Regions from separate parts of the Stenotrophomonas sp. YJH_SMC_46 genome, predicted to be linked through region 2. Evidence: predicted binding sites of a transcription regulator. Region 2 holds the regulator's gene; each other region holds the start of a gene.
What was found. Region 2 encodes FliA, which starts transcription of late flagellar genes. Its sites were predicted from a motif close to TAAAGTTTNNCNNNCNNNGGCCGATAA; they were not measured.

Region 1 (7,829 bases), on a different contig from region 2:
GCGGGTGAAGACGGGGTGGAACATCTTCACTCGACTTTAGCTAGCGCCAGATGAAATGAATAATCGAATGATTCGTTCAGGTTGATAGATTCTGTCAATTGAAACTCAGAATCAGATTTGCGAAATCTTTCGATGGGCCTCCTGCGAGGCAGGAGGCCAAGCGTTGCGCTGCGGCTACAGCAGCGCTTTCAAGCGATACAACGCTTCCAGCGCCTGCTTCGGCGTCAGTTCGTCCGGATCGATGGCGGCCAGTGCTTCCTGTGCCTTGTTCGATGGCGCCGCGAACAGGCCGAACTGCTGCGGTGCATCCAATGCCTGTGGTGCCAGCTCGGCGGCATGGCTTTCACCACCGCGCTGTTCCAGCTCGGCCAGGCGACGGCGCGCCTGCGCTACGGTGGCGCGCGGCAGGCCTGCCAGGGCCGCCACCTGCAGGCCGAAGCTGCGGTTGGCCGGGCCGTCCTTCACCGCGTGCATGAACACCAGCGCCTCACCATGCTCGACCGCGTCCAGGTGCACATTGGCAATACCGCTGCGGCCGCCTTCGTGCTGCTCATCGGCCAGCGCGGTCAGCTCGAAGTAGTGGGTGGCGAACAGCGTGTAGCAGCGGTTCTGGTAGGCCAGGTGGCGGGCCACCGCGTCGGCCAGCGCCAGGCCATCGTAGGTGGACGTGCCGCGGCCGATCTCATCCATCAGCACCAGCGAATGCGCGGTGGCGTGGTGCAGGATGTAGCTGGTCTCGGCCATTTCGACCATGAAGGTGGACTGCCCGCGGGCCAGGTCATCGCCGGCGCCGATGCGGGTCAGGATGCGGTCGATCGGGCCGATCAATGCGCGGCTGGCCGGCACGAAGCTGCCGATGTGGGCCAGCAGCACGATCAGCGCGTTCTGCCGCATGTAGGTCGATTTACCGCCCATGTTCGGGCCGGTGATGACCAGCATCCGGCGGTCCGGATGCAGGTCCAGGTCGTTCGGTTCGAACGGCTGCTCGCGTACCGCCTCGACCACCGGGTGGCGGCCGCGTTCGATCTTCAGGCACGGCTCGGCCTGCAGTTCCGGCCGGGCCCAGTCCAGCGCCTGCGCGCGTTCGGCGAAGGCGGCCAGCACGTCCAGTTCGCTGAGTGCGGCGGCGCACTGCTTCAGCGGCTCCAGCTGCCCCCCGAGGGTATCCAGCAGCTGCTCGTACAGGTACTTCTCGCGCGACAGCGAACGGTCGCGCGCGGACAGCACCTTGTCCTCGAACGCCTTCAGTTCTTCGGTGATGTAGCGCTCGGCATTGGTCAGCGTCTGGCGGCGGGTGTAGTGCACCGGCGCGCGGTCGGACTGGCCCTTGCTGATCTCGATGTAGTAGCCGTGCACGCGGTTGTAGCCCACCTTCAGGGTGGGAATGCCGCTGCTTTCGCGTTCGCGCTGTTCCAGGTCCACCAGGAACTGGTCGGCGTGGGTGGACAGGCGGCGCAGCTCGTCCAGCTCCTCATCGAAGCCGTCAGCCAGCACGCCGCCGTCGCTCAGTTTCAGCGGCGGCATTTCGGCGATGGCACTGGCCAGCAGCTGCGCGCACGCATCGTGTTCACCAAGTGCGGCATGCAGGGCCTGCAGGCGCGGTGAGTCCAGTGGTGCCAGCACCTCGCGCACGGCCGGCAGCAGCCCCAGGCCGTCGCGCAGCGTGGAGAAGTCGCGCGGGCGCGCCGAGCGCAGCGCAACGCGGGTGAGGATGCGTTCCAGGTCGCCCAGGCGGCGGAACTGCTCGCGGATGTCGGCGTCCGCGCCGCGATCGATCAGGGTTTCCACCGCATGGTGGCGCTGCACCAGCACCTCGCGCAGGCGCAGCGGACGGTGCAGCCAGCGGCGCAGCAGGCGGCCGCCCATCGGCGTCACCGTGCTGTCGAGCACGCCCAGCAGCGTATTGCGGGTGTCGCCATCAACACGCGTATCCAGTTCCAGATGGCGGCGGGTGGCGGCGTTCATCGCGATCGCCTCGCCGGCAGTCTCCATCGCGATGGAGGTCAGGTGCGGCAGGCGCTGCTTCTGGGTCTCCTCGACATAGCCGAGCAGGGCGCCCGCGGCTGCGGTCGCGCGCGGCTTGTCATCGATGCCGAAGCCGCTCAGGTCATGCAGCTTGAAAAACGCCAGCAGCTGGCGGCGGCCGCTGTCGGCGTCGAACAGCCACGGTGCGCGGCGGCGCACCCCGGTGCGCTGGCGCAGGAACTCCGGCCAGTTCTCCTCGTCCGGCACCAGCAGCTCGGCCGGTTCCAGGCGGGCCAGTTCGGCTTCCAGAGCGTCGTCGGTTTCCACTTCGTTGACCAGGAAGCGGCCGCCGGCCAGGTCGGCCCAGGCCAGGCCATAGCCCTGCTTGCTGCGCGACAGGGCCATCAGCAGGGTGTCGCGGCGCTCATCCAGCAGCGCCTCGTCGGTGACCGTGCCGGGGGTGACGATACGCACCACCTTGCGCTCGACCAGGCCCTTGGCCAGCGCGGGATCGCCGATCTGCTCGCAGATCGCCACCGACTCGCCCAGCGCCACCAGCCGTGCCAGGTAGCCTTCGTACGCGTGCACCGGCACGCCGGCCATCGGGATCGGTGCGCCACCGGAACTGCCACGCTGGGTCAGGGTGATGTCGAGCAGGCGCGCGGCCTTGCGCGCGTCGTCGTAGAACAGCTCGTAGAAATCGCCCATGCGGAAGAACAGCAGCAGGTCCGGATACTCGGACTTGGCTGCGAAGAACTGCTTCATCAACGGGGTATGTTCGGCGGACTTGTCTTTGGACATGGGACTCGTGAATCGGGGCGTCCGGCCGCGCCGGAGGGCGGCGGCAGCGGAGCCGGTACAGGGCCGTCCATGGTAACTGCTGGGGCGCAGGGCTGCCGCCACTGGTGGCAGGCCGGTGCGGCACGAAAAAGGGTTCAGGCCGGGACCAGGGTGATCTGCCGATGGCTGTCGAAGATCTGCATGACGATCTCGAAGTAGGTCGGGCCCTCGCCCTGTCGCACCGCCTGCAGCCGGCGGGCGATCGCCCGCGCGTTGAAGCTGCCTGGTGCGTCCAGCTTGGCCTGCAGCCACTGGCAGGTCGCCTCCACGCCCAGCGCCGAACGGCTGTGGGCGATATCGCGCCAGATCAGCGTGGCCTGCGCGTGGCCAGCCAGTGCGCCATAGCCGCCATGCAGCAGGTCGTCCAGTGCGTCCAGGCTCGGCCCGAGCTGCCATGCCTCGCCGGCCATGAACACGCGGTTGATCTCCGTGTAAAGGCTGGCGATGTCATCAATGGCGGCGCCTTCAATCTGCAGGACGAGGGTCATGCGCCGACTGTAGCGTGGTCCGCGCTGTTGTTGATGGCCCAGCACGAGAGAGCTTTGCGCGGTCGGTCCGGGCTGAATGCCATATGGCATCGCGGTGCGCCTTTGCCACAGGTCACGACGGACGTCGAAGGATGCGTAGAGGGCCAGCGACGATGCGAATCATTGCACTGGCTACGTGGTGGCTTGCTCTGCAGTGGGCGGACGCCACGCCGCCATGCATCTTCTGCATCGGTCATGGATGCCAGGGACTACTCCGGAGAAACACCGATACTGAGCGCGAGTTCATGGGGCTTTCTCGAGAAAGTATCGAACGTTCTTTCCCAGGCCAGAGGCGGAAGGAAGCGTGGCACATGCCTCTGGTGGCTTCTTCGCAGCCCAAGTTAATGCTGGCTACTCGTTCTCCATGCGCCGTCACCGGCTCGCAAAATGAATAACCCGCATTCAGGTCGAATATTGGGTGGTCCGATGCACGTTTGCAATGCGCGGCTGCAGGAATTTGCCGGTGCGCGGTTTTCACAACAGCCCGCACATTTCAGGATATCTGGATCGATACAATAATATCGGCCCATAAAGTTTCCCCTGCCTGCGCCGCCATCGACCGTACGGCCATTGATCAAGGGAACTGAGATGCTCGCCTTACGCAACCTCCGAGTGGGATCCCGGCTGGGCGCCGGGTTTGGTTTGCTGCTGCTGTTCATCGTCGCCATCGTCGGCCTGGCGCTGTACGGAAATCACCTGAAGTCCACCCAGTTCGAGAAAGTGGTGGACGTCAACATGGTGAAAATGCGGTTGTTGAACGAGATGCTGGATACCAACAATGCGGTGCTGATGCAGCGCCGGCTGATGGTGATCAAGCGAGGTGAGGATTTCGACAGGGATTATCGGAAGGCGCAGGAGCTGTCGCAGGCGTACGACGCCATATGGGCCAAGTACATCAAGATTCCGCGTGATGCCACCGGCGATACGCTGGTCGCGCGGATCGACGCGGCACGCAAGGCCACCGACGCGTCCACCCGGCAACTGCATGAGCGCATGAAGGCCGGCGATTTCGACGGTGCAGCCAAGGAGCTGCTTGCCGAGCAGGGCCTGGCGACGGCCTGGAACGAGGCGATCTCCACCCTGCTGCGGCACCAGGAGGTGCTGACGGCGCGCAGCCGCGAGGACTACCGCGCGACCGAGGCGTGGACCGGCACCTTGTCGATCGTGTTCGGCGTGCTGAGCCTGATACTCGGCTCGCTGGCCGCATGGGCCATCACCCGCAGCCTGACCCGGCCGCTGGAGGGAGCCGTGAAGCTCGCCGATGGCATCGCCAACGGGCGGCTGGACAGCAGCATCGACGCCTCCGGCAACGATGAGGTGACGCAGCTGCTCAGGTCGATGCAGCGCATGCAGGCGCAATTGCAGTCTGTGATGGCGGCGCAGGGGGAACTGGCTCGCCAGCACGATGCGGGCAGCCTCAGCTATCGCATGGATGAGAGCGCCTTCCCCGGTGACTACGGGCGCATGGTGCACGAGACCAATGCGCTGGTCGGCTCGCATGTGCAGGTGCAGAACCGGTTGATCGAAGTAATGAAGCACTACGCCCGGGGCGATCTATCGGTAGACATGGATCCTCTGCCGGGCGAGAAGGCCGCGATCACCCAGGCGATGGACGAGACCAAGGCCAGCCTGTCAGCGATCAACGGTGAGATCCGCAGGCTGGCGACGGCAGCAGCGGCGGGGGACTTCAGCCTGCGCGGTGACGAGCAGCGCTTCGCTCACGATTTCCACGACATGGTGGCCGGGCTCAACCGGCTGATGCAGACCACCGACGAGAACCTGGTGCAGGTATCGAGCCTGTTGCAGTCCATCTCGCGCGGTGACCTGACCGTGCGCATGCAGGGGGACTTCCACGGCGTGTTCGCCCGGATGCGCGATGACTGCAACGCCACCGTCGACCAGCTCACGCAGATCGTCGGCCGCATCCAGGCCAGCGCGTCCAGCATCAACTTGACGGCAGGCGAGATCGCCGCGGGCAACACCGACCTGTCGCGGCGCACCGAGCAGCAGGCGGCGAACCTGGAAGAGACTGCGGCGTCGATGGAGGAACTGACCTCCACCGTGAAGCAGAATGCCGAGCACGCACGCCAGGCCAATCAACTCGCGATCGGCGCGCACGGTGTCGCTTCGCAGGGCGGCGAGGTGGTCGGCCAGGTAGTCACCACGATGTCGGCGATCGAGGCCTCGTCGAAAAAGATCGCTGAGATCATCTCGGTCATCGATGGCATTGCTTTCCAGACCAACATCCTGGCGTTGAACGCGGCGGTGGAAGCCGCGCGAGCTGGTGAACAGGGCAGGGGCTTTGCGGTGGTGGCCAGCGAGGTGCGCACACTGGCTCAGCGCTCGGCGGGTGCGGCCAAGGAAATCAAGGGCCTGATCGAGGATTCGGTTGGCAAGGTCGCCGACGGCTCGGCGCTGGTCCGCCAGGCTGGCACCACCATGGGCGAGGTGGTGGCCTCGGTGCAGCGGGTGACCGACATCATGGCCGAGATATCTGCCGCATCGCAGGAGCAGAGCTCGGGCATTGAACAGGTCAACCAGGCGGTGGTGCAGATGGACGAGACCACGCAGCAGAACGCGGCGCTGGTGGAAGAGGCCAGCGCCGCGGCTCGTTCCATGGAGGAGCAGGCCAATCTGCTGGCCGAAGCGGTTTCGGTGTTCCGCATCAGTGCGGCAACCACGGCCGCAGCCGTGCGCCCGGTCCTGGCCGCGGTCGCGGCGAAAGTGACTCCGGTACGCCGGCCGGGGGTACTGGTACCACGCATCGAGCCGACGCTGGCTGCGAACGCGGGCGGCTGGGAAGAGTTCTAGCAACAGCGCATGCCGGCAGGGAGACGGCGCCCATCACGATCGTTGACCGTGATGGGCGCGGATTTTTTCCCTGAACGCGCGATGGCCGGCGAGGTTGGGGGCACGCCCATTTCACTTCCGGTTGCCAACCGCTGGGGGACACTGGCCCCGTACCGGAACTCAGGAGATGGCCATGAAGACCTCGACCCGATTGCTTGTGCTGGGTACCCTGCTGGCGGCCTCGTCGGTGGCCGGCGCGCAGACTTACGGCCCGCGTGATGAGGGGCGCAGGTTCAACGACGGTAGCCGCGTGGTCTGCAAGAACGTGGAAGTGCAGCGCAACTCGCGCGATCCGAACCGCATTGCCGGTACGGCAACCGGCGCGGTAATCGGCGGCCTGCTGGGCAACCAGGTGGGCGGCGGCAACGGCAAGAAGCTCGCCACCGTGGCGGGCGCCGTGGCCGGTGGTGCGGCTGGTCGCCAGATCCAGGGCAACAGCCAGCAGAAGAACGGCGACCGCGTCGTCGAGCGCCGCTGCGAACGCGTCTATCGTTGATCGGTCGCTGCCACACCTGTTCGGCCCTTCCACATCGCAATATTCGAACGCCGGCCCCGCGCCGGCGTTCGTCGTTCCGGACCCGTATCGCTGAATCTGGCGTCATGCCTATACTGCGCCGACTCAACGGATGAACGTCCAGTGAACGAATCGGCTCCAGCTCCCCAACCGGCACCGCTCGCCGGGCATGACCCGATAGCGGAAGCGACCGCCCATCCCCAACGGGTGCGTGATCGCACCGATGAACTCGAGCTGTTCATTTCGGGCCTGCTGGCGTTCGCGCTGCTGGCCGTGCCGGGCTATCTGTTCGACGCCTGGGCGCGCAGCAGCCTGCACACCGAAGGTATGTACTTCCAGATGCTCTGGTTCGGTTTCAGCATCAGTGTCGGCATGTGCTATGTGCTGGCAGTCGCCTTGATCATCCACCTCACGGTGCGCGGCTACTGGATCGGGCTGATCGGCCTCCGGTCGCATTTCCCCGATGGCATTGACTGGGCGCGCCTGCCAAGAATGGGGGCGGTCACGCGCGCTTTCCTGCAGGCCCGGGACGGAGGCCTCGATGGCAGCATCGAACGGGCCGACCGGCTGGCGACGATGCTGTTCTCGACCACCCTGCTTGCCGTACAGACATTGGCGGGCACGCTGGTGTTGGCCGTCCTGACGCTCGGTGTGTCGATGGTGATCGGCGCGCTGTCAGGTGGCGCCGATCATGTCGCCATGCTCGCCCTGTGCAGCGTGCTGGCCGCACTGTTGACGCTGGCTGTTACCCCCGGGATCCTGGAAAAGATCGTGGCGCGGCGGCAGGCGCGCGGGCAGCCCCATGAGCGACCGCAGCGACTCCTGCAGGGCATGCTGGCGGCCCTGCAACGGGTTCCGCTGTTGCGCCTGATGCAGACCATGCAGCTGACCATGCAGAGCAACCTGCGCTCGCGCTCGTTCATGGCGGCCTACCTGTTCGCGGTGCTGGTAGCGATGCTGCTGGCCGCCGTGCAGGTGATGGCGTCGTTGAAGTTCTCGCTGTTCAACCGGTACCAGATCGTCACGGAAGCGGCGGTTGAGCACGGCATGCTGAGTGCGCATTACGAATCGATGCGTTCGGCGCATGACCAGCTGCTGCCGTACCCGATGATCCCGTCGGACACGATCAGCGG
Region 2 (7,829 bases):
CTTCGCGCCGTTCGCCGAGGCCATCGTTGCACCGGCCGCCGCCGTGCCGGCCAACCGCGCCCGCTTCCCGATCGATCCGCCGCACGAGGCGCATCACGAAAGCGTGGCGCCGGCCGTGCAGCCGCCGCCGCTGCCGACCGCTGCCGTCGCCGACGCGCAGCCGGCCAGCGCCGCCAGCGAACCGGCGTTGGCCGATGCCATTGTCGAAACCGCGCCGGCCCCCACCCTGGCTCCGGCTCCGGTGCTGACGGTGGTCGCCCAGGACGACGCCGAGATCCGACAGTTGCGCCAGGAAGTGGCCGGCATGCGCCAGGTGATCGAGCGCGAGATGAACCGCTTCACCGACGAGCGCCTGCGCGGCTGCCCGGTGCGCGCCACCGCGTTGGACCTGATGGACGAATATGGCTTCGATGCCGGCCTGGCCCGCGACGTGGCCATGCAGATCCCGCTGGAGACCGAAGCCCATCGTGGCCGCGGCCTGATGCTGGGGCTGATCTCGCGCAAGCTGCCGATCGCCCCGGTCGACCCGCTGGAAGAAGGCGGCGTGATCGCCCTGGTCGGCCCGACCGGCGCCGGCAAGACCACCACCATCGCCAAGCTGGCCTCGCGATTCGCCGAGAAGCACGCGCCGCGTGACGTCGCCCTGGTCACCACCGATACCGCCCGCATCGGCGCCCGCGAGCAGCTGTACGGCTACGGCCGCCAGCTCGGCATCGCGGTGCACGAGGCCAACAGCGGCACCGACCTGGACCAGCTGCTGGAACGCCTGAAGGACTACAAGCTGGTGCTGATCGACACCGCCGGGCTGGGCCCGCGCGACCGCGCGCTGGCCGCCCAGCTGCAGTGGCTGCGTGCCGCCCGCCAGGTGCGCACCCTGCTGGTGCTGCCGGCCAATACCAGCTTCGGCGACATGGACGAGGTGGTCCGCCGCTTCGGCGCCGCCAACCTGCAGGGTCTGGTGCTGAGCAAGCTGGACGAGACCGGCCGCTTCGGCAACGCCCTGTCTGTGGCCGTGGACCATGCCCTGCCGATCACCTGGGTGACCGATGGCCAGGACGTCCCGGAGGACCTGCACCGGGCCAGTGCAGCCAATCTCGTACTTCGCCTTGAAGATTTGCGCCGAGCGGCCGATATGCCCTGCAACCCGGAGTTGAACCATGCCGTCGCGTGAGTACGCCAAGCTGACCAAGACCTTCCCGCTGTCGGCCACCCGCAGCGAGCCGCTCGGCCCTGTGCGCACCATCGCGGTGACCGGCGGCAAGGGCGGCGTGGGCAAGACCAACGTCTCGGCCAACCTGGCTGTGGCGCTGGCGGGCATGGGCAAGCGCACGCTGCTGCTGGACGCCGACCTGGGCCTGGCCAACATCGACGTGATCCTGGGCTTGAACCCCACCTTTACGCTGGCCGACCTGGTGGCCGGCCGCTGCTCGCTGGACGACGTCATCGTCGAAGGCCCGAACGGCGTGCTGGTGGTCCCGGCCGCTTCCGGCCGCCGGCACATGGCCGAGCTGGCCCCGGCCGAGCATGTCGGCCTGGTCAACGTGTTCTCCGAACTGGAACGCGAGCTGGACATCATGGTGGTCGATACCGCCGCCGGCATCACCGACGGCGTGCTGACCTTCTGCCAGGCCGCGCAGGACACCGTGGTGGTGGTCTGTGACGAACCGGCCTCGATCACCGACGCCTACGCACTGATCAAGGTGCTGTCGCGCGAGCGCGGCGTGGACCGCATCCAGGTGGTGGCCAACATGGTGCGCGACCCCAACGAGGGCCGCGTGCTGTACGAAAAGCTGACCCGCGTGTGCGAGAAGTTCCTCGCCGATGTCTCGCTGAACTACCTGGGCTGCGTGCCGCAGGACGACTGGCTGCGCCTGTCGGTGCAGCGCCAGCAACCGGTGGTGAAGGCCTACCCGTCCAGCCCGGCCGCGCTGGCGATCACCGAGATCGCGCGCCGCACCGCACGCTGGCAGGCGCCGACCGAACCGCGTGGCGGCGTCGAGTTCTTCCTCGAGCGCATTCTCAAGCAGCGCGGGGTGGCCGCATGAAAGGCGCAGCCCAGTACCGGGAGGTCCAGCGCTCGGCGGCCAACGAGGTCATCTCCCAGCACTCGGACCTGGTGCGGCGCATCGCCCACCACCTGGCCGCACGCCTGCCGGCGAGCGTGGAGGTGGACGACCTGATCCAGGCCGGCATGATGGGGCTGATCGAAGCGTCGCGCAGCTACGACGCCGACCAGGGCGCCTCGTTCGAGACCTACGCCTCGATCCGCATCCGCGGTTCGATGATCGACGAGATCCGCCGTGGCGACTGGGTGCCGCGCTCGGTGCATCGCCGCGCACGCGACGCCGCTGCCACCATCCGCCGCCTGGAACAGAGCACCGGCCGTGCCGCCAGCGCCACCGAAGTGGCCGCCGCGATGGAGATGCCGCTGCCCGAATACCTGCGGCTGATGGAAGACGCCGCGCGTGGCCAGGTGCTGAGCCTGGAGTCACGCATCGAGGACCAGGGCGAGCTGGATACCGTCGCCCAGGGCGGCCCGACGCCGCAGCAGGTGCTGGAGCGCGGCGAGTTCGGCCGCGAGCTGGGCAAGGCCATCGGCCACCTGCCCGAGCGCGAACAGCTGGTGCTCTCGCTCTATTACGAGCAGGAACTGAACCTGAAGGAGATCGGCGCGGTGCTCGGCGTGAGCGAGTCGCGGGTCTGCCAGATACACGGCCAGGCCGTGCTGCGCCTGCGTGGACGATTGAAGATTTTCGAGGCGGCCGACGCCGGCCTGGAAGAGTGAACATGCCCGAGGCGGCTGCCCCCGGCCACCCGGAATGAACAACAAAGGAACTCTGCTTTGAACAAGAACATGCGCATCCTGATCGTCGACGACTTCTCGACCATGCGTCGCATCGTCAAGAACCTGCTGGGCGATCTTGGCTTCACCAATACCGCCGAAGCCGAGGACGGGCATGCCGCGCTGTCGCTGCTGCAGAGCCAGTCGTTCGATTTCGTCGTCACCGACTGGAACATGCCGGTGATGACCGGCATCGAGCTGCTCAAGGCGATCCGCGCCGATGCCAAGCTGAAGACCCTGCCAGTGCTGATGGTCACTGCCGAAGCCAAGCGCGAACAGATCATCGAAGCCGCCCAGAACGGCGTGAACGGCTACATCATCAAGCCCTTCACCGCGCAGACGCTGGAAGAAAAGCTCGGCAAGATCTTTGAACGCCTGGCGGCCAGCGCCTGATGGATACCACGGTCGACAAGAACGCCCTCGCCCTGCGCCTGCAGGAAGCCCTGGACGCACTGGAGTCCGGTGACGAAGCTGCCTGGCGGCAACGCATCGACGGACTGGTCGCGCTGCGCACGCAGCCGATGATGAGCGGCCTGTCGCGGCTGGCCCGCGAGCTGGGACAGGCGCTGGGTGAACTACCGACCGTGCCCAGCGAGGCCGGTGAGCTGGATGACGCCTGCGCGCGCCTGGACCACGTGGTGGCGATGACCGAACAGGCCACCCACCGTACCCTGGACCTGGCCGAGGAATGCCGCAGCCTGACCGAACAGCTGCGTGCCGAAGGCCTGCAGCCAGGCCAGGACGCGCAGCTCGAGCGCATCCGCCACAACCTGACCGAGATGGCCCTGACCCAGAGCTACCAGGACCTGACCGGGCAGATCATCCGCCGCGTGGTCGGCATTGTCCGCCGCGTCCACGAAGGCTTCGGCGCACTCGGCCTGCCGCCGGAACAGCATCGCACCGACCCGGCACTGGCCGGGCCGGCACTGAAGGGACTGGACCGCCACGCGGTCTCGCAGAACGACGCCGACGACCTGTTGTCGGATCTGGGGCTGTAAGCATGAGCGCGGTATCCGACGACATCACTGCCGATTTCATCATCGAGGCGCAGGAGATCCTGGACCGCCTCGGCGAACAGCTGGTGTCGCTGGAGCAGGCACCGCAGGACAGCGACCAGCTCAATGCGGTGTTCCGCGGCTACCACACGCTCAAGGGCGGCGCCGGCTTCCTCGGCGTCACTGCCATGGTCGAGCTGTGCCACGCCGCTGAGGAGGCGCTGGGCGCGGCGCGCGCCGGCCAGGCCGTGCTGCAGGCCCACCACTTCGACGCGGCCCAGCAATCACTGGATTACCTGCAGTCGATGCTGGACGCCGTGTCGTCCGGCACCGAGCCGGGCTATGCGCCGCCGGACCTGATCGCCCAGTTCGACGTGCACGGGGGTGCCGTGGCTGCGCCCGCCGCCGCAGCAGCACCCGCCGCGGGGGGCAGCGACCTGATCACCGACGACGAATTCGAGGCGCTGCTCGACCAGCTGCACGGTGGCAATGCTCCGACTGCGATCGCGCCGGCAAAAAAAGCCGACGACGGCCTGATCAGCGAGGACGAGTTCGAAGCCCTGCTCGACCAGTTGCACGGTGGCGCCGCACCGGGTGCCAAGCCTGCTGCAGTCCTGGCACCGGCGCCGGCGCCCGCGCCGCGCCCGGTCGCTGCACCGGCACCCGTGGCCAAGCCGGCGGCCAAGCCGCTGGCCGAGGCCGAACACACGGTGCGCGTTGATACCAAACGCCTGGACGCGATCGTCAACCTGATCGGCGAACTGGTGCTGTCGCGCAATCGGCTCAAGACCCTGCGTGCACGCCTGCGCGATGAAGAGCTGGACCGCGCCGTGTCGACGCTGGATATCGCCACCGCGCGCCTGCAATCGGCGGTGATGCGCACCCGCATGCAGCCGGTGGGCAAGGTGTTCTCGCGGTTCCCCAAGGTCGCCCGCGACGTTGCCCGCTCGCTGAAGAAGGAAGTGGACCTGGAGCTGATCGGTGCCGAGACCGAGCTCGACCGCAACCTGGTCGAGGCCCTGGCCGACCCGCTGGTGCACCTGGTCCGCAACGCCATCGACCATGGCGTGGAAATGCCCGACCTGCGCGAAGCACAAGGCAAGCCGCGGATGGGCCATGTACGCCTGTCGGCGCAGCAGGAAGGCGACTACGTCAGCATCGAGGTGCAGGACGATGGCGCCGGCATCGACCCGGAGAAGCTGCGCGCGAAGGCGCGTGAGAAAGGCCTGATCGATCCAGAAGCCGCTGCCCGCCTGAGCAGCGAGGAGTGCCTGCACCTGGTGTTCCTGCCGGGCTTCTCGACCAAGCAGCAGGTCACCGATATCTCCGGCCGTGGCGTCGGCATGGACGTGGTGCAGTCGCGCATCCGCGAACTGAGCGGCCAGATCCAGATCCAGTCGGAACTGGGTCGTGGCAGCCGCTTCCTGATCCGCGTGCCGCTCACCCTGGCGATCCTGCCGACCCTGCTGGTGCAGGCCGGCGAGGACGTCTACGCACTACCCCTGGCACGCGTGATGGAAGTGCTGCACGCGCCGCGCACCTCGCTGGGCTGGTTCGATGGCCGCGCCGTGCTTGATCGCCGCTCGCACACCCTGCCGCTGGTCGACCTGCGCCAGTGGCTGGATGTGACACCGGCCGCGTCAACCCTGCTGACCATCGTGGTGCTGCAGGCCGGCGAAGCCCGCTTCGGGCTGGTCGTGGACCAGGTGCGCGGGCGTGAGGAAGTGGTCATCAAGCCACTGCCGAAGGCCCTGCGAGGCCTGCGCGGTTATGCCGGTGCAACCTTGATCGGCGATGGTCGCATGGCCCTGATCCTGGACGTGGACGGGCTGCGTTGAACCCCGCCAGGGCCATGCCCGGCAACCCGAAAAACTGTGACTACCGTCTGTACGCGATCTACCGGTGTCTCAAGTCCCATTCATACACGCCGATACCGGAACCATGGATAGACTCAGCCTCATTGGACTCTTTCTCGCCCTGGCCTCGCTGGTCGGTGGCAGCATCCTCAAGGGCGCCGGCCTGGCGTCGTTGTGGTCGCCTGCGGCGTTCGTGATCGTCATCGTCGGCACCGTCGCCGCGATCCTGCTGCATACCTCACCGGCGGTGTTCAAGCATGCGTTCAAGATCGTGCGCTGGGTCGTGCGCCCGCCACACAGTGATCGCCGCGAACTGATCCAGCAGATCGTCGAGTGGAGCAACATCGCCCGCCGCCAGGGCCTGCTGGGCCTGGAATCGCAGGTGGAAGCGCAGCAGGACCCGTTCCTGCGCAAGGGCCTGCAGCTGCTGGTGGACGGCGTCGAGCCCGAATCGATGCGGCACATGCTGGAAATCGAACTGGGCAGCCAGGAACACCAGGACCAGGCCGGCGCCAAGGTCTTCGAAGCGATGGGCATCTACGCACCGACACTCGGCATCATCGGTGCCGTGCTCGGCCTGATCGCGGTGATGAAGAACCTGGCCGACCCGAGCAAACTCGGCCACGGCATCGCCGCCGCGTTCACCGCCACCATCTACGGCATCGCCTCGGCCAATCTGCTGTTCCTGCCGGTGGCTGCCAAGCTCAAGAGTGTGATCTCGCACAACACCCGCGACCGCGAAATGGTCATTGAAGGCCTGATTTCGATCGCCCAGGGCGAGAACCCGCGCAACATCGAAACCAACCTTTCCGGCTTCCTGCACTGACATGGCCCGCCGCAAGCACCACGAAGAGCACGCCAACCATGAAGCATGGGCGATCCCCTATGCCGACCTGATGACGCTGCTGCTCGCCTTCTTCGTGGTCATGTACGCGATCTCCTCGGTCAACGAGGGCAAGTACCGGATCATGGCCGACGCGCTCACCGATGCCTTCGGTGGCGCACCGCGCACCATCAACCCGGTGCAGGTGGGGAACAAGCAGGTGCAGGGTGGCGGCTGGGACAGCCCTTCGGTGATCAAGTCCGGCACCAAGATCGGCCCCTCCGCGCCGGCGCCGTCGCACGACCCGACCCTGCTGCCGTCGATGGCCTCGCAGATGCGCATGCCGGTCTCCGTGCACAACCAGGAACAGATCGCCCGTGCCGAGCGCCAGCTCAACAGCATCGCCGACCGCCTCACCGCTGCATTGGCGCCGCTGATCGACCGCGGCATGATCAGCGTGCGCCGCACCGAGTTGTGGATTGAAGTGGAGATCAACAGCGACATCCTGTTCCCCACCGGCTCGGCCGCGCTGGACGTGCATGCACGGCAGACGCTGGCCAGCCTGGCCGAGGTGCTGCGTGACGTGCCCAACAGCGTGCGCGTGGAAGGCCATACCGACAACGTGCCGATCGCCACCGCCACCTTCCCTTCGAACTGGGAACTGTCGGCCGGACGCGCCGCCAGCGTGGTGCACCTGTTCGCCGACCAGGGCGTGCAGCCGTCGCGGCTGGCGATGGTCGGCTATGGCCAGTTCCGTCCGCGCGAAGAGAACGACAGCGCGCAGGGGCGCAACCGCAACCGCCGGGTGATGGTCATCATCCTGGCCGACACCTCGCATTCGGTGGATCCGCTCGGCCAGCGCCTCAATGCGGCCACCGGCGCCGTCGACGACAGCACCACCGAACAGGCCGCCGCAACTCCGGCCAGCGCCCCCACCTCCCCCATCGCACCGGTGAAGTTGCCGCCGGTGCCGGCTGGCAGCCGCGTCGGCGCCGCCGCTCCCCCGGCAATGAAGGAGTAAACCGATGCGCATCTGGGCAATCGCCAACCAGAAGGGCGGAGTCGGCAAGACCACCACCACCCTCGCCCTCGGCCGCGGCCTGGCCGCGCTGGGCCATCGCGTGCTGCTGATCGATCTCGATCCGCACGCCTCGCTCAGCCGCGCCTTCGGCGTACCGGTGGATCCGCCGCCGGCCGGCGTGCTGGAACTGTTCGGCGCTCCGCCGGCCGATCTTTCCAGCCTGTGCCATGCCAGCAGCATCCAAGGCCTGGACTATGTCTGCGCGCAGTCGGCGCTGGCCACGCTGGAGCGC
Region 3 (7,829 bases), on a different contig from region 2:
GCTGGTCGACGACAAGCACTACAACGATGTTGCCGAGTGGGTGAACCGCACTCACCTGGGCATGCGCTTCACCTACTACCGCGTGCGCCGCAACGATGATGCGTTCGCGCGCGAACCCTCGGCGAAATCGCTGCTGCACAAGCTTGAACTGCGCGAGCATGTGTTCGAAAGCTGGCTGCGCCGGGAGCTGGGCAAGCGCTTCGACTACGAATGCGTGGATGCCAAGCAACTGCGCAACGTCGACCGCGGCATCACCCGCGAAGGCCAGGTCAAGCATCCAGGTGACCGTTTCGAGAAGGACGACCGCAGTGCAGTGGGCGACCGCCGCCGCTGGATCCTCGGCTTCAACAACCACGACAAGGTCGGTGCCTTCGAGCGCGAAGCCCAGGAACTGGCCAAGCGCATCGCCAGCTGCGAGACCGACATCGCGCGCCTGCGCGGGCAACGTGACCGCGACAACGAACGCCGCCTGGCCTGCCACGAGCTGGTCAGCATCAGCTGGAACGAGATCGACATCGCCGCTCCGCAGCAGCGCCTGAGCGATATCGAAGCCACCCTGCGCGACCTGCGCGAAGGCAACGCCGATCTCGCCAGGCTGGCCAAGCAGATCGACGCCGTGCGTGCGGATATCGAACAGGCACGCCGCACCTATGAGGACGTTCGCGTCGAACGCGGCCAGCTGGTCAAGGAGCGCGACCGTCTCGATCGCGCCCGCCAGCAGAGCCGTGCACTGGTGCTGCCGAGCCTGGCCCAGGAGCAGGAGGCCGGGCTTGCCGAGCGCCTGCAGGAGCAGGGTCCGCTCAGCCTGGAAACGCTCGAAGCGCACATGCGCCAGGTCAGCAACGCGCTGAACGAGCAGCTGTCGTCCTCGCAGCAGGACCTCAACCGCATCGAGAACCAGCTGATCGGCTGCTTCCGCCGCTTCATCCAGCAGTGGCCGGAGGAGTCGGGTGACTTCACCGTCTCGGTGGCCTCGGCCGAGGACTTCCTCGCCCGCCTCGAACGCCTGGAACGCGATGGCCTGCCGCAGCACGAAGAGCGCTTCTTCGATCTGCTGCAGAACCAGAGCAAGAACAACCTGCTGGCCCTGCAGCGCCACAGCGCCGAAGCCCGGAAGTCGATCGGACAGCGCCTGGATGAAGTGAATGCCAGCCTGGAGCAGGTGCCGTTCAACCGTGGCACGCTGCTGACCATCGAACTGAGCGACCGCCGCCTGCCGGAAGTCGCCGAGTTCCACCTGCAGCTGCGCGAGGTGCTGTCGCAGCAACAGACCGAGCAGCGTGAACTGGCCGAATCGCAGTTCACCGTGCTGCGCCAGCTGGTCAACCGACTGGGCTCGCAGGAAGGCGAGGACAAGCGCTGGCGCGAGCTGGTGCTGGACGTGCGCATGCACGTGGAGTTCATCGGCGTCGAGCTGGATGCGGAAACGCGCCAGCAGGTCGAGATCTACCGTAGTGGCGCGGGCAAGTCCGGTGGCCAGCGCCAGAAACTGGCCACCACCTGCCTGGCGGCAGCGCTGCGCTACCAGCTCGGCGGCGCCGACAGCCAGCTGCCCAGCTACGCGGCGGTCGTGCTCGACGAGGCCTTCGACAAGGCCGACAACGAGTTCACCGCGCTGGCGATGAACATCTTCGACAACTTCGGCTTCCAGATGGTGGTCGCCACCCCGCTGAAGTCGGTGATGACGCTTGAACCGTTCATCGGCGGCGCCTGCTTCGTCGAAATCAGCGGCCGACACGACTCCGGGGTGTTGCTGATCGAGTACGACGAAGAAGGCAAGCGCCTGAAGCTGCCCGAGCGCAGTCGCCAGCAGGCCAACGAACCGGAAGAAGCCGAGGCCTGACCCGGCCGATCGAATGGGGAATGCCGGCCAGCGGCCGGCACCACCCATGGGCGGGGTTCACGACCCGGCTGTGCCGGCCGCTGGCCGGCAACCGCATTCACGAACCGCGGAACGTGTCCCACGCCATCCGCGCGATCAGCACCACCACCAGCCCCACGAACAGCTTGCGGATGAACGGCGTGCCGCCCTTCAACGCCAGGCGCGTGCCCACCACCGAACCGATGATGTTGGCTGCGGCCATCGGCAGCGCGAACAGCCACAGGATGTTGCCTGTCGGCACGAAGAACGAGATCGCCGCCACGTTGGTGGCCAGGTTCACCACCTTCGACGCCGCCGACGCACGCAGGAAGTCCAGGCCGAAAAAGCGAACGAACAGGAAGATCAGGAAGCTGCCGGTGCCCGGCCCGAAGAAGCCATCGTAGAAGCCGATCGCCGCACCGATCGCCAGTGCGATCACCAGCTCGCGGCGGCCGATCTCCTGTGGCCGGTGCAACGCGCCGAAGTCCTTCTTCCACAGCGTGTAGGCCAGCATCGCGATCAGCAGGACCAGCACCAGCGGGCGCACCGCGTCCTTGGGCAGCAGGCTTACCGCAGTGGCCCCGGCGAAGGAGAAGATGAAGGCGGTACCAGCCGCGAACAGTACCGGCTTCCACGGGAAACGCACGTTGCGCGCGTAACGCCAGGCAGCCGCACCGGTACCGAACATCGAACTGAACTTGTTGGTGCCGAACAGCATCGCCGGTGTCTGCTGCGGCAGCACCGTGAACAGTCCCGGCAGCTGCACCAGGCCACCGCCACCGACGGCGGCATCCACAAGACCGGCGATGAAGGCGATCACCACCAGCCACCACAACTCGGGGGGAACCAGTTCCAGCACGGCGATCAATCAAGGTGGGGGCGCGACAGCATACGCCCTTCGCCGATGGATGCTGGCGGCGCCCCGCGCGACAATGCGCGCATGAGCCGAAAACCTGCCGATCCCTGTCCCTGCGGGCTTCCCGCGGAGTACGCCGCCTGCTGTGGCCGTTTCCATGCCGGCGACACCGTCCCCGACGCCGAACGCCTCATGCGTTCGCGCTACAGCGCGTACGTGCGGGGCCTGGCAGGCTACCTGCGCCAGAGCTGGCATCCGGACACGTGTCCGGTCGAGTTGTCGCTGGATGACGCGCCCGGGCAGCGTACGCACTGGCTGGGCCTGACCGTCCATGAGCACACCGTCACCGGCGCTGACAGCGCCGAGGTGAGGTTCACCGCCCGCTACCGGGTAGGCGGCGGCAGCGCGGTGAAGATGACCGAACACAGCCGCTTCCTGCGCATCGACGGTCGCTGGTACTACCTCGACGCAGTCTGAGCCTCAGCCCGCTGTCCGGCGTTCGCCCGGATCTGGTTGCGGCCGCCGTCCTTGGCTGCGTACAGCGCCCGGTCGGCGGCCTTGACCACCGCTGCCGGGCGCAGGTCCACAAGGCTGTCGGCCAGGCCGATGCTCACCGTCACCTGCACCACCGGGCCGCTGCCGCCGCGCCCGCGTTGCTGACGCCCGGCGTCATCGTCGCGGCTGCGGGTGCTGCGGTCGCGCAGCTGCATGCGGGTGTCCTCGATGCTCTGCCGCAAGGCTTCCACGGCATCCATGCAGGCGTCGGCCGGCTGGCCCAGGAACACCACCGCGAACTCCTCGCCGCCGTAGCGGAACGCACGTCCACCATCACCGACCCGCGCCAGCCGCGAGGCCACCAGGCGCAGCACGTCGTCGCCGGTGTCGTGGCCGTGGGTGTCGTTGAACGATTTGAAGTGGTCCACGTCCACCATCGCGATGCTGTAGGTGCCGCGCGCCCGTTGCAGGGTCTCATTGAAGGCGCGGCGCCCCGGCAAGCCGGTCAGTTCGTCGCGGAACGCCATGTGGAACGACTCCTGCAGCATCGCGCCCAGCATCAGCAGCAGGGCCGCACTGGCCAGCGCAGGCAGCAGCACCGGCTGCAGGAAGACCCTCGGCAGCATCCACCACAGGCACAGCAGCGCCAGCAGCATAGCCGTGTGCAGCGGCCGCGGATGCCGCCATGCCTGCCAACCCAGCGCCGCCGTGGCCAGCAGGAACAGCAGCGCCGGCAGCTGCGCCAGCGCGTTCCAGTCGGCCGGGATCCACGCCCAATGACGGTTCGACAGCAGATCATGCATGCCGCGCGGCTGCTGCGCGGCCAGCAGCAGGAAGGTCAGCAATGCCGTACTGCTGGCGACGGAGCGCAACAGCAGGTCGTGCCTGCGCCGCCCACGCTCCGGCCACAATGACAGGCCGGCGAACAGCAACGGCAGCCACGCCGAGATGGCATGGAAGCGCAGCGGTGTCAGCGCGCTGACATGGCCGCTGCGCAGGTAGCCGCCGACATCCTGGTGCAGCATCGCGAACATGACTGCCACCACCAACAGCAGGCAGAGCGCACGCACCTGGTGGTAGAGAAGGGCCAGGCCGGCACCGAGGCAGGCCAGCAGCCAGGGCAGAACGCGTTGGGCCGGACTGGCCACGTCTTCGTTGCCCAACGCCGCCCACAGCACCACGGCAACCAGCACGGCGGGCAGCACGAACAGGTAGTGCGCAGGCTGGCGGAGCGGATGCAGGGGCAATCAGGAATTCCAGCGCGGTGACGACGCGGCCGCAGCATTGCCGTTAGCGGCGTTCGGGGCGGCTTCTTGAATGCGGCAGGCCCATCCATGTGAACGAAGTGACGCCGGACCATGACATCGCACTCACCCGCCGGCACCGATGCTGTCGGCATGGACAGCGTACCCGCCGCCGTCGCTGCCCCGCAGCACGATCTCGCCCACCAGTTCGCACGCGTGCGTGCGCGCAGCATGCAACTGGCCGGCCCGCTCAGCGCCGAGGACGCCATGCTGCAGAGCATGGCCGATGCCAGCCCCAGCAAGTGGCACCTGGCCCACACCACCTGGTTCTTCGAACGCTTCGTGCTGGCCGGCTTCCCGGCTGCGCCTGCACATGACCCTGCATGGGACTACCTGTTCAACAGCTACTACAAGAGTATCGGCCCCGCCCATGCCCGGCCGCAGCGCGGCCTCCTCTCACGGCCCTCGCTGCAGCAGGTGCATGACTATCGCCAGCAGGTCGATGCACAGGTGCAGTCGCGGCTATCGGCAGGTGACCTGGACCCACACGCGCTGCACAACCTGCAGCTGGGCCTGCAGCACGAACAACAGCATCAGGAGTTGTTGTTGACCGACATCAAGCACGCGTTCTGGTGCAATCCGCTGCAGCCGGCCTACCGCGAGGACCTGCCCACCCCCCCTGGCGCTGCCAGTGCACAGGGCTGGATCGAATCACCCGAGCGCATCGTTACCGTCGGCGCTGCAGCCTGGCCGCAGCACGCTGCGTTTGCCTACGACAACGAATCGCCGCCGCACCGCGTGCTGCTGCCGGCACATGCTCTGGCCGAACGTCCCGTCAGCAATGCCGAGTACCGTGCTTTCATCGATGCCGGCGGCTACCGCGAACCGCGCTGGTGGCTCAGTGAAGGCTGGGCGTTGCGTGAAGCCGAGGACTGGCAGCACCCGCTGTACTGGGATGACACCCTGCAGCGCGAATACACCCTGGGCGGTTGGCGCGAGCTGGATCCGCACGCGCCGGTCTGCCATCTCAGCTACTTCGAGGCCGATGCCTGTGCCCGCTGGGCCGGGGCACGCCTGCCCAGCGAGTTCGAGTGGGAGGCCGCCGCCGCGTCTCAGGCGGTGCGGGGCCACTTTGCCGATGACGATCACCTGCACCCGCAGGCGGGGCAGGGCAGCGGCCTGCGCCAGCTGTTCGGTGATGTCTGGGAGTGGACTCACAGCGCGTATGGCGCCTATCCCGGCTACCGCCCTTTCGCGGGCAACCTCGGTGAGTACAACGGCAAGTTCATGTGCGGCCAATGGGTGCTGCGCGGCGGCAGCTGCGTCACGCCACGGGGCCATGTGCGCGCCAGCTATCGCAATTTCTTCATGCCGCCGGCGCGCTGGCAGTTCTCCGGACTGCGCCTGGCCAGGGACCTCACATGAGCACCGTGCACGACGCGCTGCAGGCGTTGACCGACCTCACCCCCGGCCGCCAGCAGATCCTCACCGACGTGGTGGCCGGGTTGTCGCGCACACCGCGCCAGCTGCCATCCAAGTATTTCTACGATGCACGCGGCTCACGCCTGTTCGAGCAGATCACGCAGACCTGCGAGTACTACCCCACGCGTACCGAGCTGGCGCTGCTGGCGCGGGTGCTGCCGGACATCGCCCGCAGCGTCGGTCCTCATGCTCATGTGGTGGAGCTGGGCAGCGGCAGTGGCCGCAAGACCGCGCTGCTGCTGGCGGCACTGCAGGACCCCGTGGCCTACACCCCCATCGAGATCTCGCGCGCCGCGCTGCTGTCCAGCATCGACCATCTGGCCCCGGCGCTGCCGGACGTCGAGATGCTGCCGGTCTGTGCCGACTTCACCCGCGCGGTCGCCGTCCCGGCACCGGAACGCGAGCCTGCGCGGCGCCTGTTGTTCTTCCCGGGCTCCACGTTGGGCAATTTCGTCGAAGAGGATGCCGTCGCACTGCTGCGCGCGATGCGCCAGACCATGGGCCGCGATGGCCTGGCCCTGGTCGGCATCGATCTGCACAAGGACCCGGCATTGATCGAAGCCGCCTACAACGATGTGCAGGGCATCACTGCTGCATTCACCCTCAACCTGCTGGCGCGCCTGAACCGCGAGATCGGCAGCGACTTCGATCTGGACGGCTTCCGCCACCGCGCCCGCTACAGCATCGCGCGGCTGCGCATCGAAACCGATCTGGTCAGCCAGCGCGCACAGGACGTCCGTCTGGATGGCCGCACCTTCCACTTCCAGGCCGACGAGCCGATCCGCGTCGAATACAGCCACAAGTACACCGACGACAGCTTCGAAGCGTTGCTGCTGCCAGCGGGCCTGCAGGTCGTGCGGCGCTGGGATGCTGAAAGCCCGGCCTATGGCCTGCGCCTGCTTCGCGCCCTTTAGCCGCCGCCAGCCCGCGCTGCTTCAGGTTCGCCTACGCTGCGCCTAAGATGGCCCTGCAACGGCAACACGGAGGACGCCATGCCCATTCTGACCACGCTCGGCCTGGCGGCCGTGCTCGCCGCGGCACCCGCTTCGACAGCAGCGCCTGCGGCCAGCAGCGATGCCGCTTTCAGCCGCTGCCTGGCCGTCCTGCAATCGACAGCCGCCAGCCAGGGCATCAGTGCCGACCGCTTCAATGGGATTATCGCCGGGCTCACCCCCGATCCCAGCGTGCTCGGCCTGCTCGACGCGCAGCCGGAATTCACCACGCCGATCTGGGACTACCTGGCCGCGCTGGTCGATCGCCAGCGCGTGGACGATGGGCGCGTCCTGCTGCAGCAGCATCGGGCCCTGCTTGATCGGGTGTCGGCCCAGTACGGCGTCGATCCGGCCACCATCGTCGCGGTCTGGGGCGTGGAGAGCGACTACGGCCGTGTGTTCGGCAAGCGCCCGCTGCTGCAGTCGCTGGCCACGCTGTCCTGTGCCGGCCGCCGCCAGCCCTTCTTCCGTGGTGAGCTGCTGGCCCTGCTCAAGTTGATCGACCGCGGCGACCTGCAGGCACAGGGGCTCACCGGTTCCTGGGCCGGCGCCTTCGGGCATACGCAGTTCATGCCCAGCACCTATGCACGCATCGCCGTGGACGGTGATGGCGATGGCCGCCGCGATCTGGTCGGCAGCATTCCCGATGCGCTGGCCTCCACCGCCAATTACCTCAAGCGCGCCGGCTGGCGCAGCGGAGAGCCGTGGGGCATGGAAGTGCGTATCCCGCCCGGTTTCGACGCCAGCCAGGCCGGGCGCACCCAGCGTCGGGCGCTGGCCGACTGGCGTGCGCAAGGTGTGACCGCATTGGATGGCAGCGCGTTGGCCCCGGCCAACCTGCCTGCCGACGCGCGCGCGGCCCTGCTGCTGCCGGCGGGCGGCAAGGGCCCTGCGTTGCT
Region 4 (7,829 bases), on a different contig from region 2:
GCGGTTTCCTTGGCGAAGTCGGTGTCCTTGATGCGGCTGCGCGAGGAGGACAGGTTTTCCGACGAGGTCTGCAGGTTGGCCACGACCGAGGTGAAGCGGTTCTGGATCGCGCCGAGGTCGGCGCGGGTGCTGTTGATCGCACCCAGGGCCTTGTCGACGATTTCCATTGCCTGCTGGGCGCCCTTCACGGTGCTCACGTCCAGGTTGCTGGCGTACTTGGCGGCCGGCGCCGCAGCATCGGCAGTGGCCGTGAAGGTCGCCTGCGTGTTGCCTGCCCAGGTGCCGGGGGTCGCGGTGATCGCCTTGAACGAGCCATCAGCGTTGGCGCTGTCCTTGACCGAGGTCAGGGTGACGCCGGCGGTGCCGTTCACTTCGGCGTAGACACCGGTCTCGCCGATCTTGGCGTTGATCGCGGTCACCAGCGCTTCACGCGAGGCCTTGCCGGTGGCAGCGGCGTCGGCGCCCTGCTTGACCGAGACGTCAGCGATGGCCACGCCATTGATGGCCAGGCCGGTGATGCTGAAGTCAGCGTTGGTGCCCGGATCGGCCAGGGCCAGCGCGTTGGTGTCGAAGCGGGCACCACCCAGGGCGTTGGCCTTGGCGTCGATGGTCTTGTCGATGGCGATGGCCTGGCCGGCGTTGGCGCCCACCTGGAACAGCTGGCTCGAGAACGAACCGTCCAGCAGCTTGGTGCCGTTGAAGTCCGACTGCTTGGCGACGCGGTCGATTTCCGAGACCAGCTGGGTCACTTCGGCCTGCAGCGCCTTGCGGTCACTGGCCGAGTTGGTGGCGTTGGAGGCCTGCACCGACAGCTCGCGGACGCGCTGCAGGTTGTTGCCGATCTCGGTCAGCGAGCCTTCGGCGACCTGGGCCAGCGAGATACCGTCGTTGGCGTTGCGGATGGCGACGTCGGTACCGCGGATCTGGGTGCCGAAGCGCTCGGAGATCGCCAGGCCGGCGGCGTCGTCCTTGGCGCTGTTGATGCGCGAACCGGAGGACAGGCGCTGGATGGTGGTGGCCAGCGAGCTGCCGCTGGTGCTCAGGTTACGCTGAGCATTCAACGACATCGTATTGGTGTTGATGACTTGTGCCATGAGGAGAGGTCCTTGAGCGGTTGCACGTGAGTTGGGTTAGACGCCCCCGACGTGCCCCGGGGGCGGCTCATGTCAGCGCTGCAACAGGCTGAGCACGTTCTGCGGTACCTGGTTGGCCTGGGCCAGCATGGCCGTACCGGCCTGCTGCAGGATCTGGGTGCGGGTCAGCTCGGCGGTTTCCTTGGCGAAGTCGGTATCGCGGATGCGGCTGCGCGAGGCCGACAGGTTCTCCGAGGAGGTCTGCAGGTTGGCCACCACCGAGGTGAAGCGGTTCTGGATGGCGCCGAGGTCGGCGCGGACGCTGTTGACCGACTCCAGGGCCTTGTCGACGATCGACATCGCCTTCTGCGCGCCCTCGGCGGTCGTGACGTTCAGGTCCTTGACGAAGCTGACCGCTGCACCGGTCAGGGTGCCGCCGTTGGTGCTGGTCTCGGTCAGGCCCAGGCCGGCGAGGGTGGCGGCGGTGACGCCGGTCGGCGGCGTTGCGGCGCTGACGCCCAGGGCGAAGGTCTGGCCATCCTTGACCGACGCCAGGCTGATGACACCGGCATTGACCGAAGCAACCACGCCGGTTTCGCCCAGCTTGTTGTTGATCGCCGCCGCGGTGGCCGAGGTGATCGATTCGCCGGCCTTCACGGTGAAGTCACTGATGGTGACCGTAGTGGCGGTGCCACCCGGCGGAGTGACCGAGACCTGCAGGCCCGAGTAGGTGGTGTCGGCGGTGGCTTTGTCGGCGGCGGCCAGGCTGGTGCCGGTGTAGCCGTTGGCAAAGGTGGCCGCGCCCAGTGAATCGGCCTTGGCGTTGACCACGCTGTTGATGGCGATGGCCTGGCCGGCGTTGGCGCCGACCTGGAACAGCTGGCTGGTGAAGCTTCCATCCAGCAGCTTGGTGCCGTTGAAGTCGGCCTGCTTGGCCACGCGGTCGATTTCGGAGACCAGCTGGGTCACTTCGGCCTGCAGCGCCTTGCGGTCGCTGGCCGAGTTGGTGGCGTTGGAGGCCTGCACGCCCAGTTCGCGGATGCGCTGCAGGTTGTTGCCGACTTCGTTCAGCGAGCCTTCGGCGACCTGGGCCAGCGAGATGCCGTCGTTGGCGTTGCGGATAGCCACGTCCAGGCCACGGATCTGGGTGGTGAAGCGCTCGCTGATGGCCAGGCCGGCCGCGTCGTCCTTCGCGCTGTTGATGCGCAGGCCGGACGAGAGGCGCTGGATGGTGGTGGCCAGCGAGCTGCCGCTGGTGCTCAGGTTGCGCTGAGCGTTGAGCGACATCGTATTGGTGTTGATTACCTGTGCCATGGGGTCGTCTCCTCTTATATGGAACCCGTTGGTGAATGAAGCGAAGCGCCGCCTGTTTTTTTGTGTGGCTGTGTGCTTCGCCGTTGCCAAATGAATAACGGCGCTTTGTCAACAACCTTTAGCCGTGAATTCCGTTGAAGTCGTAATTCGTTGCCGGAGGCTGTTTTTCCGGGTTTTTCCAACCCCGAAGGGGCGTGTAGGCGCACCCGGAAGGGGCGGTTGGGCAGGCCCAACCAGCGCTGATGAAGGTATCGGCGGGGTGGGGCCGGGCTTGATGGGCAATCACGGAAAATCCGCCGAGCGCTGTCTGGAATGCTTCGCGGCGACGGGCCACGGAAACGAAAAAGGCCGCGATGCAAGCATCGCGGCCTTTCGGGGCTGAGGCGGGGGTGCTGTCAGCCGATCTTGTTGAACAGCGACATCGACTGCATCTGCGAGAAGATCGTCTGTGCCGCCTGCAGCGCGGTGCTCTGCAACTGGTACTGGCTCAGCGCATCGGCGTAGTCCAGGTCGCGCATCTGCGACAGCGTGGTTTTCAGCGTCACGCTGTTGGCTTCGCGCATGTCGGCGGCGTTGTCCAGTGCCTTCAGCTGCGCGCCACCGGCCGCACGCGAATCGATCATCCGCTCCGACGCGCGCGCCACGTCACGCAATGCACTCTGCAGTTCGTTCTGCTGGGCGCTCATCTTCGCGGTGGTGCCGGTGTCGGCATCCAGTGCGGCGATCAGCTTGTCCATGGTGTCAAAGATGTCGCGGCTGCTCGCCGGCTTCACGTTGAAGCTGTCGCCCGCTGCCGGCGCGCCGGTAATCTGCAGCCGCACGCCGTTCACTTCCACGTTGTCACCTGCCTTGAAGGTGCCGGTGCCGGTCACGTTGCCGGCGCCATCCAGCACCTCGTACTGGTCGGCAGCGGTGAAGCGGATGCTGAAGGACTGCCCGTTCCAGCTGTCGCTGCCATCACGGGTGATGTTGGTCAGCACGCCGTTACCGGTGTTGCCCGCCGCAGCGGCGCCATCGACGAAGCCATCGCCGGTGGGGATGCGCATGAAGATTTCGCTGCCGGGCAGGGCATCGCGCACGTAGGTATCGGGGCCGACCTCGATCTGGCGCTGGGTCTGGTCACCGCGGTAGACCACCTTGCCATTGATCCTGGCAAACGGCGGATCGCCGTCGTTGGTGCCGCCGAATACATAGCGACCCGTGCCGTCCTCGGCGTTGGCCAGCGACAGCAGGCCGTCGCGGATCTGGTTCAGTTCGGTGATCAGCGTCTTCTTGTCGGACGCGCTCAGGGCGGGGTTGCTGGCCTGGATGGTCAGGTCGTTGACGCGCCCCATCAGATCATTGACCTGGGCCAGGGTGTTTTCCTGCACGCCCAGCCGGTTCTGCACGTTGCCGGCGTTGAGCTTCATCCGTTCCAGTGCGGCCAGGCTGCGGTCCAGTCCGACCGCTGCGCCGGCCCCGACCGGATCGTCCTTTGCGGAGACGATCTTGCTGCCGGTGGCGATCTGCTGCTCCAGGTGGCTGAGCTTGGCCTGCTTGGCCATCATCAGCGACACCGACTGGTTGTACATCATGCTGGTGGAGATGCGGCTGCTCATCGGCGGACGGCTCCCAGGATGGTCTGGAACATGCTGTCGGCGGTGGAGATCAGCTGCGAGGCGGCCTGGTAGGCCTGCTGCAGGCGCAGCATGTCGGCCGCTTCCTCGTCCAGGTTGACGCCGGACACTTCATCGCGCGCTTCCTGCGCCTTGTCGTTGATCACCAGTTGCGCTTCCAGCGAGTACTCGGCCGAACGGGCCGCAGCACCCACCTGGGTGGTGAGGCCACCCAGCGCGCCGTTCAGCGTCACCGTGCCGGCATTGAAGGCCTTGGCGCTCTCGACCTTGGCCAGCCTGGAGGCGTTGCTGTTGTCGGAGGAGCCGGCCGGCGTCGGGGTGATGTTGAAGGTGTCGCCGACCTTCGGCGCACCGTCCAGCACGAAGCTCCAGCCATTGGCGCTGATGGTCTGGCCGGGCGTGTAGGTCTGCGGCGGGCCACCATCGATGGTGTAGGTGGTGGCCGAGGTGAACACGATCGCGGCCGGATTGCGCAGGTTGGCGTTGCTCGAATCGGTCACGGTTACGCCACTCAGCTTGCCGGTGCCCGTGTTGGCCGTCGCGGCGGCGCCCTTTACCGCGGCAGCGGCTGCAATCCGGGACGGATCGGTGATGGCGATCTCCATGCTGCCGGCGACGCCTGCGGTGGGCTGCAGCAGGAATCGGTCGTTGGCAGCGGGGGTGCCACCCACGACCAGCGTGACGCCGTTGATCACCAGCGGATCGGCGGCGGTGCCGGTGCCGGCCAGCGGAACGCTGGCGCCGGTGTCGGCCCGGCTGGCCTTCCAGTTGCTGCCATCGAACTGCAGCACCACGTTCTGCGCGTCCAGCTTGCCCAGGTCGCCATAGGTGGCGCTGAGGCTGGCGGTGCCGGTGTTGGCGTTGTTGGCGGTGACGCGCGGGTTGCCGATGTTGAAGAAGTCGCCCCCGAGCTGGCCATACATGTCCACGCCCTGGTGGTGGGCCTGGTTGAAGGTCTCGGCCAGGCCGACAGCCAACTTGCCCAGTTCGGCCTGGGCCGGGGTCAGCACGGTGTCGCGGAACTCCATCAGGCCGCCGATCTGGCCGCCTACTGCCTTCGGGTCGAGGCGGATGGTGTTGCCCTGCGTTTCCAGGGCCAGCTGCAGGCGCTCGGGCTGGTACGGGTCGGCCACGGTGGTGACCTTGGTCGCGGTGGTGCCCACCACCAGCGCGTTGCCGCCGGCGGTGTAGACATTCATGATGCCGCCGTCCTGGATCACCGCGGTGCCGCCGGTGTAGCCGATCAGCTGGGTGATCAGCTGGTCGCGCCGATCGAGCAGGTCGGGCGCGGCGGTGGCGATGTTGGTGCCGATCGCACCGTTGATCTGCGCGATCTCCTGCGCCAGGCGGTTGACCTCGGTGGCACCGGCCAGCAGGCCGTTGTTGACCTCGCTGTTGAGGTTGTTCAGGTGGGTGTTGAGCTGCACAAAGCGGTTGGCCAGGGCCTTGCCGCCATCGAGCATGTTCTGGCGATCGGCCGTGCCGGAGGCATTGGAGGACAGGCCACTGACCGAGTCGAAGAAGTTCGACCACACACCAGAGACATTCGTGGCCGCATCAGAGAACAGCGCGTTGACCCGGTCGGCCATGCCCGAAAGCTGTTTCAGGCGCGCCAGTTCGCCGCTGCTGTCGAGCAGGCGCGAGATGGCCAGCTGGTCGGCGGTGCGGCGGATGTCGGTGATGCGGGTACCGTTGCCGACCGTGCCGTAGCCATAGTTCTGCGGATCGGCGGTGGCGAAGTTGACCTTCTGCCGGCTGTAGCCGGGCGTATTGAGGTTGGCCACGTTGTGGCTGGTGGTCGCCAACGCACGCTGGAAGGCGAGCAGGGCACCGGTACCGGTGGAAAGTACGTTGGACATGGGATTCCTCAACGACGGGTGATACCCAGCGCCGCGGTCGCGGTGCTGGCGAAGGTCTGGCCAAGGCGCGAGCCGGCGTCTGCCACGGCGGCGACGGCGCGCTCGATGGTCGGGCCGCCGGCGATCGCGGCGATCTTGGCCGCGTAGCGCGGATCGGTGGCATAGCCGGCGCGCTGCAGGCCACGGGCGAAGCCCTGCACGTCGGTGCCGGCCTGCAGGGCCTGCTGGTAGCGCGGGCTGGTCTTCAGCAGGCGCACGTAGTCGGCAAAGCTCTCGGCCGGCGAACTGTAGGCGCGGAAGCTGGCGGTCTCGTTGCGGCGCACGCCATCGACATATTCATGGGTGCCGGCTACGGCGCGCTGGCCGTTCCAGCCATTGGCCTTGATGCCGAACAGGTTGTGCGAAGTGCTGCCGTCGGCATGCTTGATGTGGCGCTTGCCCCAGCCGGTTTCCAGCGCCGCCTGGGCGACCAGGGCGCGGGCATCCACGCCCAGTTCCTTGGCCGCACGCTGCGCGTGCTGCCAGATGCTGGCGACGAAGCCTTCCGGGGTGTGCTCGCCGAGCCGGGCGACAGCGGTGCGGGTCGCCATCGCATCGGCCGGGCTGATCGCGGTGCCGCGGTTGCTGGCGGTGGCCGACCACTGGTCGCTGTTGGCGGCCCAGTCCTCGCCCTGCAGGCTGCCGATGTACGGATCGTCGGTGCCCAGCGAGCGGTGCATGCTGCTGCTCTCGCGCCCGGCGATCAGATCCAGGGCCTGCTCCATCGGCGCCACTGCCGCCTGCGCACCGTGCTGCGCACCGGCAGCCATCTGCTGCAGCAGGCGCACCGCCTGGCTGCCGTCTTCCAGTGGCAGCGACGGTGCCGGCCTGGCCGGTGCATTGAGCTGGTAAGCACGGCTGGCCTTGGCCGGATCCACGCGGGCATCCAGCGCCGGGCCATCGGCGGCCTGGCCGGACAGCTGCCGGCTGATCATGCTGGACAGGCCCAGGCCTTTGCCGCGGGTCATCGCCTCGGCAATCTTCTGGTCGTACATCTCGCGGAACATCTTGTTCTCGCCGGGAAACAGCGAGTCGCCGAAGCTGGCGTCACGCATGCTCTTGACCAGCATCTGCGCGAACTGGCCTTCCAGCTGGCGCGCCACCTTGTCGATCCTTGCCGGATCGTTCTGTTGCGCCGGGTGCAGGTCGAATGCGGGATTGATGCGCATGTCAGATCACCTCGAGCTCGGCACTCAATGCGCCGGCCTGCTTCAGGGCTTCCAGGATCGCGATCAGGTCGCCCGGTGCCGCACCTACGGCGTTCACCGCATGCACGATCTCGTCCAGGGTGGTGCCGCCGCTGAACTTGAACATGCGGCTGCCGTCGTTGGTGGCGGTGATGGTGGACTGCGGGCTGGCCACGGTGCGGCCGCCGGACAGGGCATTGGGCTGGCTGACGTTGGTGTTTTCCTGGATGGTCACGGTCAGCGAACCGTGCGAGATCGCCGCGGGTCCCACGCGCACCTGCTGGCCGATGACCACGGTGCCGGTGCGCGAATTGACCACCACCTTGGCCGGGGCGCTGCCCGGGGTCAGTTCCAGGTTCTCGATGCGCGCCAGCAGGCCGACGCGTGCGCCCGGGTCGGTCGGCGCGGTGACCGCGACGGTCACGCCATCGATCGCGCGTGCCGCACCTTCGCCGAAGGCGTTGTTGAGCGCGGCGACCATGCGCGAGACCGTGGTGAAATCGTTGTTGTGCAGGTTCAAGGTGATGTCGCCGCCGTTGGCCAGCGGATCGGGCAGGGCACGCTCCACGGTGGCGCCGTTGGGGATACGACCGACGCTGGGCACGTTCACCGAGACACGGGAACCATCCTTGCCCTGCGCACCGAAGCCACCCACGATCAGGTTGCCCTGGGCGATGGCGTAGATCTGCCCGTCGGCCCCGCGCAGCGGGGCCATCAGCAGCGAGCCGCCGCGCAGCGACA

Region 1: AC5P8C_RS09930 (methyl-accepting chemotaxis protein) is a predicted target of FliA. The motif match lies at 3,862-3,888, and genes of this name have one in related genera.
Region 3: AC5P8C_RS15785 (GGDEF domain-containing protein) is a predicted target of FliA. The motif match lies at 4,503-4,529, and genes of this name have one in related genera.
Region 4: AC5P8C_RS00010 (flagellin) is a predicted target of FliA. The motif match lies at 2,482-2,508, and genes of this name have one in related genera.

The regions. Positions count from the first base shown of each region.
Region 1 covers NZ_JCAFTO010000003.1:104,772-112,600, forward strand. Annotated here, with positions in the region: gene mutS (DNA mismatch repair protein MutS) at 175-2,766, opposite strand; gene AC5P8C_RS09925 (barstar family protein) at 2,901-3,293, opposite strand; gene AC5P8C_RS09930 (methyl-accepting chemotaxis protein) at 3,921-6,143, shown strand; gene AC5P8C_RS09935 (glycine zipper 2TM domain-containing protein) at 6,310-6,678, shown strand; gene AC5P8C_RS09940 (hypothetical protein) at 6,904-7,829, shown strand, end outside.
Region 2 covers NZ_JCAFTO010000008.1:26,718-34,546, forward strand. Annotated here, with positions in the region: gene flhF (flagellar biosynthesis GTPase FlhF) at 1-1,171, shown strand, start outside; gene AC5P8C_RS19715 (MinD/ParA family ATP-binding protein) at 1,158-2,045, shown strand; gene AC5P8C_RS19720 (RNA polymerase sigma factor FliA) at 2,042-2,785, shown strand; gene cheY (chemotaxis response regulator CheY) at 2,843-3,235, shown strand; gene AC5P8C_RS19730 (protein phosphatase CheZ) at 3,235-3,840, shown strand; gene AC5P8C_RS19735 (chemotaxis protein CheA) at 3,843-5,675, shown strand; gene AC5P8C_RS19740 (flagellar motor protein) at 5,779-6,519, shown strand; gene motD (flagellar motor protein MotD) at 6,521-7,537, shown strand; gene AC5P8C_RS19750 (ParA family protein) at 7,542-7,829, shown strand, end outside.
Region 3 covers NZ_JCAFTO010000005.1:3,763-11,591, reverse strand. Annotated here, with positions in the region: gene AC5P8C_RS15800 (ATP-binding protein) at 1-1,843, shown strand, start outside; gene AC5P8C_RS15795 (sulfite exporter TauE/SafE family protein) at 1,941-2,720, opposite strand; gene AC5P8C_RS15790 (YchJ family protein) at 2,802-3,194, shown strand; gene AC5P8C_RS15785 (GGDEF domain-containing protein) at 3,176-4,459, opposite strand; gene egtB (ergothioneine biosynthesis protein EgtB) at 4,610-5,881, shown strand; gene egtD (L-histidine N(alpha)-methyltransferase) at 5,878-6,852, shown strand; gene AC5P8C_RS15770 (lytic murein transglycosylase) at 6,931-7,829, shown strand, end outside.
Region 4 covers NZ_JCAFTO010000001.1:32-7,860, forward strand. Annotated here, with positions in the region: partial or broken gene AC5P8C_RS00005 (flagellin) at 1-1,094, opposite strand, end outside; gene AC5P8C_RS00010 (flagellin) at 1,167-2,387, opposite strand; gene flgL (flagellar hook-associated protein FlgL) at 2,783-3,985, opposite strand; gene flgK (flagellar hook-associated protein FlgK) at 3,982-5,862, opposite strand; gene flgJ (flagellar assembly peptidoglycan hydrolase FlgJ) at 5,871-7,070, opposite strand; gene AC5P8C_RS00030 (flagellar basal body P-ring protein FlgI) at 7,072-7,829, opposite strand, start outside.